One region of the Shewanella sp. SACH genome, then DNA from elsewhere that is predicted to be linked to it. Evidence: predicted binding sites of a transcription regulator. Region 1 holds the regulator's gene; the other holds the start of a gene.
What was found. The regulator sigma-54, encoded in region 1, starts transcription at its own class of promoters, with help from an activator protein. The targets are predictions, from matches to a motif close to GTTGGCACGNNNNTNGNNT.
Positions count from the first base shown of each region.

Region 2: a site for sigma-54 is predicted at 2,409-2,427, ahead of BM607_RS01595 (BON domain-containing protein). Genes of this name have one in related genera too.

Region 1 is NZ_MPDG02000002.1:256,020-260,872, forward strand. It holds gene rapZ (RNase adapter RapZ) at 1-671, opposite strand, end outside; gene ptsN (PTS IIA-like nitrogen regulatory protein PtsN) at 668-1,111, opposite strand; gene hpf (ribosome hibernation promoting factor) at 1,114-1,401, opposite strand; gene BM607_RS08925 (RNA polymerase factor sigma-54) at 1,430-2,908, opposite strand; gene lptB (LPS export ABC transporter ATP-binding protein) at 3,016-3,747, opposite strand; gene lptA (lipopolysaccharide transport periplasmic protein LptA) at 3,744-4,298, opposite strand; gene lptC (LPS export ABC transporter periplasmic protein LptC) at 4,285-4,845, opposite strand; gene kdsC (3-deoxy-manno-octulosonate-8-phosphatase KdsC) at 4,842-4,853, opposite strand, start outside.
Region 2 is NZ_MPDG02000001.1:396,953-401,805, reverse strand. It holds gene BM607_RS01605 (sigma-54 dependent transcriptional regulator) at 77-1,450, opposite strand; gene BM607_RS01600 (glutamyl-tRNA reductase) at 1,700-2,155, shown strand; gene BM607_RS01595 (BON domain-containing protein) at 2,463-3,017, shown strand; gene BM607_RS01590 (DUF3224 domain-containing protein) at 3,375-3,797, opposite strand; gene BM607_RS01585 (hypothetical protein) at 3,952-4,737, opposite strand.

The sequences.
Region 1 (4,853 bases):
TTTTCGATTTGCCAGATGAACTTATTCACGAGTGGTTGACGATTTAAGAACTCAGCCACGGGCTCATCTAAGCCTGTCAATGGACGCAGCGCCAGTTCCCAGTGTGGGTTAGGCAGGAAGCGCACATCGAACATAAAGTCGGCTTCGGTTGGCATACCGTGCTTAAAGCCAAAGGACTCGAAGTTAATCACTAACTCTTTATCGACGCTGCCGAGCAGAATTTGTCTCACTTGATCGCTTAAATCATAGATATTCAAATTTGACGTATCTATGTAGTGATCGACCAGTTTTGACATAGGCTCGAGCAGTTTCCCTTCCAGCTTTATCGCTTCTTGCAAAGAGACTTGGCTCTTCGACAAAGGATGCAAACGGCGGGTCTCGCTGTAACGCTTAAGCAGAATTTTATCGCTGGAATTGAGGAAGAAGCTGGTTAACTCAGTATCAGGAGGCAGGCTCGCGAGTTGCTTCACTAAGACTTTATCCTGCTCAGGCATGTTACGCACGTCGACACTGATGGCGACGAGATCGTTACTGCCTTTGAGTTGCTCAAGCAAAGTGCCGATTAAGGGCAAGGGAAGGTTATCGACACAATAATAGCCGAGATCTTCGAGTACCCTTAGGGCGACAGATTTGCCTGAGCCTGAGCGGCCCGACACTATGACCAGTTTCATCCAGTGATTACCTGATAGAGTTCCGTTTCATCATGCGTCTTGCGTAATTGCTTTAATATTTGCTTGTCGCTCAGCTTTTCGGCCATGCAAGACAAGGTACTTAAGTGCTGCTGACATTGGTCTGCAGGCACCAGTAGTGCAAATAAAATATCAACAGGTTGCTTATCGATAGCATCGAATGCTATCGGCTCTTCACACTTAATGAGTATGGCAATGGGCTGATCTATATCGGCTAGTCGACCATGTGGAATGGCGATGCCGTTACCTATACCTGTGCTCCCCATCTTTTCGCGCGCCACTAGGCTTTCGAATATCTCTTGAGATGAGAGGGTCGGGTACTGGGCAGCGACTAAGTCGCTGATGAGTTCCAGTACCTTTTTCTTGCTGCCCGGAGTGGCGCAGGTAGTGCACTCCGGCCGCAGTATGGTACAAAGTTCCATTATTAGTGTTTTGTTAACTTCTCTTTGTGTTTAATAACCTGACGATCAAGCTTGTCAATCAGGGCGTCTATAGCGGCATACATGTCAGCATGCTCTGAAGTAGCAAAAACTTCACCACCGATAAGATTTATTCTCGCTTCGGCAATCTGTTGCATTTTCTCGACATTGAGCACAACGTGCACATTATTGATCTGTTCGAAATGGCGTTCAAGTTTTGAAAACTTTTCTTCTACATATGCGCGTAACGATTCGGTAATTTCGACATGGTGTCCACTCAGGTTTATTTGCATAGAAACGTCCTCCGATATCCACTGTAGGTTATAAACTTTTACGCTGATTAGAAGGCGGAATGAGCATAGCCTCTCGGTACTTCGCAATGGTTCTGCGGGCTACGTTGATCCCTTGTTCTGCCAGAAGCTGTGCCATCTTACTGTCGCTTAATGGTTTTTTCTGGTTTTCCGCTGCAACCAGTTTCTTAATGAAGGCTCTGATTGCTGTGGATGAGCACTCCCCACCATCGTCAGTACCGACGTGGCTAGAGAAGAAGTATTTTAGTTCAAAAAGTCCCTTAGGGGTATGCATGTATTTCTGTGTCGTCACCCTTGAGATGGTCGACTCATGCATTTCTACCGCTTCGGCAATATCGTTAAGCACCATAGGTTTCATGGCTTCTTCACCGTATTCAAAGAAACCTTGCTGATATTGGACGATACAGTTCGCCACCTTCAACAGGGTATCATTACGGCTCTCTAAACTCTTGATAAACCATTTAGCCTCTTGCAGATGACCACGAATAAATTGGCTATCGGCTTGGCTTTTAGTGCTGCGCGCCATCGAGGCATAATGTTGGTTTACATTGATTTTTGGCATGCAGTCAGGATTCAGCTCAACCACCCAGCGGCCATTTTTCTTCGACACTGACACATCTGGGATGACGTATTCGTCATCGTTGGGCGTAATCAATAAACCTGGGCGGGGATTGAGAGTTTGGATAAGCGCGATGCCGTCTCTTAATTCATCCTCTTTTAATTTAGTCTTACGCATCAACAATCTAAAATCGCGGGCGGCGATCAGATCTAAATGATCTTTGATCAGCATGCGGGCGTTTTCTAGGTTGGGCGTGTCAGCGGCAAAATGCGACAGTTGGATCAACAGGCACTCGCTTAAATCGCGGGCGGCAACACCAATGGGATCAAAATGTTGAATGCGCTTTAGTACGGCTTCGACTTCGTCGAGCTCAACCTCAGAATTGCCCATGGCTTCGAGGATTTCGTCAGTGCTTTGGGTGAGATAGCCTTGATCGTCGATGGCATCAATAATAGCGGTGGCAATGGCTAAATCGGTTTCAGAAAACGGTGTGAGGTTTTTTTGCCATTCTAAGTGTTCATACAAGCCTTCACTGGTCTCACCTTGGAAGGGCATATCATCTTCACGACTGCCGCCGGGGCCAGAATTAGGGGAGGCGGTGAACACTTCATCCCACGTGGTGTCCATGGGCAGTTCGTCGGGCATGGATTCTTTGGTTAAGGACTCTGCCGTGTCTATGGTGGAGCTGTCTTTTTCTGGCGGCAGGGTGCTAGATTCACTGAAATCCGTATCGGATAGCGTTTGGTTTACAGGGTCTTTAGTGGCGTCGAATTGATCCTCTTCCAGCTCGAGAAGGGGATTAGAATCTAAGGCTTGCTGGATCTCTTGCTGCAGTTCTAATGACGACAGTTGCAACAGACGGATGGCCTGTTGTAATTGTGGCGTCATGGTTAACTGTTGACCCAGTTTGAGCTGGAGTGACGCTTTCATGTTACCGCTGATCCCTACGTTATTATTGTTGGATGAGGTCGCTTGTTATCATCTTGAGTGGAGTCCAATGGTGGCATAAATTGCCTGCATTGGCTCCGCTTGATTAACTATAGCCTGAATTGTTCACCTAAGTACACAGCCCTAACTTGCTGATTGTCTAAGATCTCTGCGGGTGTTCCTTCGGCAATCAAGTTTCCGTGACTCACGATATAGGCATGTTCACACACATCTAATGTCTCACGGACATTGTGGTCTGTGATCAACACGCCAAGGCCACGACTTTTGAGCTGTTCGATAATCTTTTTAATGTCGATAACTGAAATCGGATCGACACCAGCAAAGGGTTCATCGAGCAAAATGAACTTAGGATTTGCTGCTAACGCCCGCGCAATTTCGACACGGCGACGTTCACCCCCCGACAATGACATGCCTTGGCTGTCACGGATATGGGTGATGTGGAACTCTTCAAGCAGATGCTCTAGCTCTTCTTCCCTTTGCTCTTTTTTTAATTCTTTGCGCGTTTGCAGCACGGCCATGATGTTGTCATGGACGGTCAGTTTACGGAAGATACTGGCTTCCTGTGGCAAGTAACCTATGCCTTTGCGGGCGCGCAGGTGCATAGGATCTGCGGTTAAATCATCATCGTCGATAAAGATGTGGCCTTTATCGCTTTTAACCAGACCGACGACCATGTAAAAGGTGGTGGTTTTACCCGCGCCGTTCGGGCCGAGTAGGCCAACGACTTGACCGGTTTTGACCGTCAGACTGACGTCTTTAACCACTTGGCGACTCTTGTAACTCTTCGCCAGATTTTGTGCTCTTAGGGTGATTTGGGTCATTTAGAGTCCTGCTTTTTCACAGGTTTATCTGCTGGCGCGTCTGGTTTGGCATCATCTTGATAGCTTTCTGGCTGAATAATCGTGATCACGCGATCGTCGCCACTGCCGGTACTCTCGGCAATCAATTTTTGCTGGATGATGTTGTAGCGGATCAAATTACCCGTCACTTGGCTGCCCGCTTGATCTAACGAGGCTAAACCTTTAAGTGTCAGGGTGCGGCTCGCCATATCGTAACGAATTTCTTTCGCGCTCGCTGAGGCTGGACGGCCATCGTCTAACACTTGGCTGTACGTCGCAGGGTTACCTGTGGCCACTAAAATTTTGCTATTTTCACCTTCGGCAGAAAATGCACGCAGTTGATCTGCATGGATTTTAATCGAACCTTGGGTGACTTCAACCGGACCAAAGAAGATGATCTGGTTGTTCTTGATATCTGCCGTTTGGCTCACAGCCTTGATTTTGACTTCCTGTTTCAGGTCGTCGACTTTAGCAAAGGCGCTCATGCTCATTATTAGCATTAGGCTGGCAAGTAATACGTTATTTTGCTTCATATGTTCCTACTACCTGACTGGTCAATTGCACTTCTTGCGCGTTGAGGTCGGCATAAAGGCCTTGGCCTTGAATATTAAAATCTTTCCCTGTGACGTAAATGGTGCGGTCAGAGGTCATTATCATCGTATTGAGATCGAGTTCCAGATAACTGGTGGACAAGGTCTGGATCGGTTCTTCTGGGCTAATGGCATCAATAATAACATTGTTTTCTAATACAACCTTGCCCGTTTCCTTGTTTAGCTTGCCCTGATCTGCTCTGAGTTGCCATTGTGCTTTACCTTGGTCTGGATAAACAAGATAAACAGGTTGAGTAAAGTAAGTTTGATTCGTTGAATCATAATGTTCCATGTGTTTCGCCGTCACACGGCTATTGACTAGCCCTTGTTCGTTGAACTCAACACTGCGCAGATCTTCAACGATGAAATCTGGGGTATTTTGATCTTTTACTCTGTTATCGGTATCACCGCTGTGTTTGTTCTGCACTTGCCAATAAAGCACTAATGCCGTTCCAAAAAAAGCGATAATCGCGAGTGTCACACGACTCATATACTCAT
Region 2 (4,853 bases), on a different contig from region 1:
TTTTGCTTAAGGGCCATAAAGCATTCATCGCAATCTAAGTAAACGCCCCCATAACCTTCACTTTTAAGCCTAAAAACTACATCTCTGCATTCGATTCACCCGCTTCGATTTGCTGCTCGTATTTGCTGAGCTTGTTGTAGAGGGTTTTCACGCTGATCCCCAGCTGCTCGGCAGTATCGGTTTTATTGCCTTGAGTCGTTTCTAATGCTTGATAAATGGCGATTTTTTCTAAGTCATCTAAACGCATGCCCTGCGGGATAACGACTTGGTCATCGCCAGAAGCACCCATTTCACTCGCCTGTGGCAACTGTAAATGGCTGGGTAAAATCTCTTGGTCTGCCAAAATATAGGCTCGCTCAATGGCATGCTTTAATTCACGCACATTACCCGACCAAGGGTACGCAGCGATCATCTGCGCACTGTCGTCAGCGAGGCTTTTATTCTGCTTTTCTGCCACGTTACGATAGGCAAGAAAATGCTGCGCCAGCCCAAGAATATCATCGCCACGTTCCCTTAATGGCGGAACGCGGATAGGGAACTGGGCCAAACGGAAATATAAATCCTCGCGAAATTGCCCAGCCTCGATTGCCGCTATGGGATCACGATTGGTTGCCGCTACAATCCGCACATTGGCGAGTTGCACTTTGGCACCGCCAACGGGGCGATATTCACTATTTTCAAGCACTCTGAGTAACTTCACTTGATGCTCAATTGGCATTTCGGTGACTTCATCGAGAAATAAGGTTCCGCCTTCTGCCTGCTCAAATACGCCTTTGTGATCGCGATGAGCGCCAGTGAACGCGCCTTTTACATGGCCAAACAACTCGCTATCGACCAATTCAGGGCTTAAGGCGCCGCAGTTAATCGCGATAAAAGGCTCGTTCAGCCTAGGGCTGGCAAGATGTATGGTATTAGCGACCAGCTCTTTCCCCGCCCCGCTCTCACCGATGATCAGCACATTACTGTCGGTCGCGGAGACGCGGCGAATCGTGCGATACAGCTTATGCATCGCAGCAGAGGAACCGACGAGTAAACCATATTGGTCTAGCTCACTGGAAAAAGGCCGAGGCCGAATTGGGGATGACACTAGATACTGGGCAAAATCGGCGAAAATATCGCTGATTAACGTCATGTCGTAGGGTTTGCGAAAATGATAACCGGCAAAATGCGACATTAACTGATCAAGATTGGGGTTTGGCTGGCCGTCGGAGAGAAAAATAAACTCAATATTAGACAGAGCTACATTGTCCAGTAGCCCGAGATAATCCTCACGGCTAAGGCTGGACAGCTCAATGATGGCAACATCGACGTGATTCGCCTCAAGCTGTTCTATCCAAGGCAAATCATCGACACTGCGTAGCTTATTAAAGTCGGCAGCGCCGGCGAGTTCTAAGATGGCTTGTTCGGCGTTTACATCCTGCAGGTGATAAAAAAGTGTCAATCGAGCCATGCTATCCCACTCCCTGTGTATGAAGGGCTACTGTATGTCAGTCGTGAAATTTTAACAACAGCAGCGGTAATAGTTGCCGATATTCCAAGAGGATGGCGTAATGAACCGAGAATATCAGTCTAAAAATCAGCCTGTTAACATATCATTAAAAACGAGAACAGAATATGCATGGTAGCTGAACGAAACTCAATTAGTTGACCCAAGCCGTTAAACAAGGCTATGTCGAACACTAGCATTAGGAGGCCCATAATGAAGTCTAATGTTGTGCAACATCAGACTGATATCCGCGCCGATATCATGTTGATCGATGAAATGATAACGCTCAATCAAGAAGGACTCACATTTTACAACCAAGCGATGACGTACGTCGAAGACTATAACCTTAAGCGGATTTTTTCGACCAAAGCGAATATCCACCAGCGAATGTTGAGGCGATTTGAGCAGCTGCGCCCTTTGTCTAGCGAGCCGCTTCATGGCCTGAGTCATACGATACCTGTCACTTACACTCAAGCGACAAAGTTGCTGCATCAGTGCCATATATCGCAGGCGATGGCCGCACTTGTCGTTATAGAGCAGCAAGTGTTAACCCAGATGAAGCAAGCAGTAAGGCAAGCACATCAGCCACAACTTGCCAATCAGCTCGCAGAAGGCGCCGCTTGGCTGCAAATCAGTTGCGATGGTATGAGTTCGCTCAATCCTGGGTAATTCTTTGCACCTGTTTACATCAGTTTGCATTAGTGCGCATCAGTATGAGCCTCTTTACCTGGCAATATCCAGCTTTAACGCACCGCTTGCTATTCCGCACACATTCGTGCGGTTTTTTATGCTTTAAAGATGACTTCGCTTGCCAGAAAAAATTACATTTTGTCGGTAAAAAAGACCGACTTAAGCAAAACAATCCTTCCATTAAAACATCAAAAATAGCAATCAAACACTTTCAAATCAGCAACTTAACAATGTTGGCACGATTCACGCAATATCTAACATCGAGAAAACAACGGAGGATATGATTATGAAAACCACAACAGCATCAGTACTAGCGACCTTACTTGTCGGTTCAATCAGTTTAAATGTCGCAGCAGCTCAAGATTGGAAGGACGGGGCTAAGGATGCGTGGATCGATGGTAAAGCTGAAACTACTTTACTGCTCAATACCAATCTCAATTCCTTTGACATTATAACGGATGTCAAAGAGGGAAACGTGACGTTAACGGGTAAAGTGGAAAGCAGTGTCGATAAAGCTCTTGCCACTGAACTGATCAAAAGTTTAGACGGCGTAAAAGATGTCGATAATCAACTCATTGTGATGAATGAGAAAGAAGGCACCAGTGAAGTTGTTGCTACTTTGACCGATTCTAAGGTTGCCACAGTCGTCAAAACCCGTTTACTGTTTTCAACCGATGTTTCCGGCACTCAGATTAATGTGGATGTCGCTAATGGTATCGTCACCTTAAAAGGTGAAGTTGCTAGCGATGCCGAACGTCAGTTAGCGCTGAAAATTGCCGAGAATACCGACGATGTGAAAAAAGTTGTCGATAAAATCAAAGTCGTTAAAAAAGCCTCTTAACGCTAGCTAAAGCTGCACTTTCTGAAACTAGCTTTCAAAAGTAGCGCTTTAACAGTCAGAGTTAAGTACAAGGCGTTAATCTTGCCTCAACTTTTGAACTCGATTGATAAGAAAGAGTAATAACAAAAAACCAGCCTAGGCTGGTTTTTTTATGTCCATTATGTCACTAAATCAAGCAAGGTTTTCTAGGCCACGTAGATAAAACTAGGTTTGAGAAAACGAAATCAAGGTAGGAAAATTGAACGACATCAGGCTAATGCTGGAAGCGATAGTACCTTAAGCGATAACACCTTAATAGTGCCTGAAACTATATTTTCAGAAACAATCATGCCTAAAACAATCATGCCTGAAGTCGCGTTAAAATGCGGGCTCAGCGCTGGCTTCAAAGCCAAACTGGAACTCATAAAAATGCTGACCATTTTCGATACTGATGGCCATAGTGCCCGTTAAGCCCTGCAACTCGCCCGCACCGGAATGGGGAACCACTTCTAAGATCAAACGGTTTTGTCCATCGGTCATAATGCCAAAATGTTGCAGCACGAAACTACCCTGCTTACCACACACTTTGCCAACCACTTGCTCAATCGCCACATAGCCAGCCGAGCCTTTGACTGACGTCATTGCACTGAGCATTTCCCCTTGGCTACGGCCCTCAAGCTCGCCATAAAAGGTTTTATCTAAACCCATACGACCTAACGTCACGCCGCCCACACCCGTAGCATAGGTGCTATCTGGGGTGAGCTTAACATCAAATTTCCCAGTGATTTTGCTAACTTGCATGACACTCTCCTTGTCAAAACATTATGCCAAGTCTATCTACCCGAGAATACTTGCCGCAGCGGCAAGCATCACACACAGAACGAAAAATAACTTAGCACAAGCCTGCGCAGATCCATAATGCATTTACTCCCGACCCTTTGCGCACGACTACTCACTACTGATTTATGTTAGTGATGCCAGTTTCGCTCACTGTCACCTCTAAGGTTTTGACGATTTCAGGGCTTTCAGACATAGGTTGGTCAGGCGCTCTATCGCGATAAATCACGGCAATTTTGAATGGGGCTTCGAAGGGATAAACAGGTTCAATACTGTCAACCTCAATGCGGTCGCCCAGCATAACGCTGCCTAAATGCTTCAAGTTATTGTGTTCAAAATCGAGGCTAAACAAGCCAAGATACCAAAATGCCCCCGAACCTTGAGTCGTCACAATAAACGGTGCCACAAAGGGCATAGTCTGCATTTTAGGATCATCTTGAATTGGCGCGTTACTCTGGGTGTCGGGCTCTAAAGCGGGATCGAAATTTAACGGCGTAATGCGCAAATAATCCAGTAATACTCGGCCTTTTACCTCGCCATCTTGATAATCGCCCATCGCAAATTCAGTTTGCTTGATCTTAATAAAATGGGTCAAGGCAACCGATTTACCGCCCTCTGGTAGGGTAATTTCAAACGGGTTGGCGGTATTTAAGCTGAAGAGTTTAAGCATCACTTCCGACGCATTCGCCACCGGCTTAACCTCAAGCGGTGTCACCACTTCGACCTCATTGGCCTGTGCCTGCGTTTTTTCCTGCGCCATGGCCTCGTCGTATTGCATGACCTTACCATCTTCCATCACCATATAAATATCATCATTGGTCATGTTGAAACGGTAAATACCTGCGGCGAGTATGGCTAATATCACTAAGGTGCCCGCTAAGGTTAACTTTACAAACGTACTCATTTTCTCTCCCCAATCGCGCGCTTTGTGCGCTGCTTTTCTAACACTGATCAACTTCAAATCAATGTCGGAGCAGTATTACAGATACTGAGTTAAAGCGGAGTGGGTAAAGTGTAAAA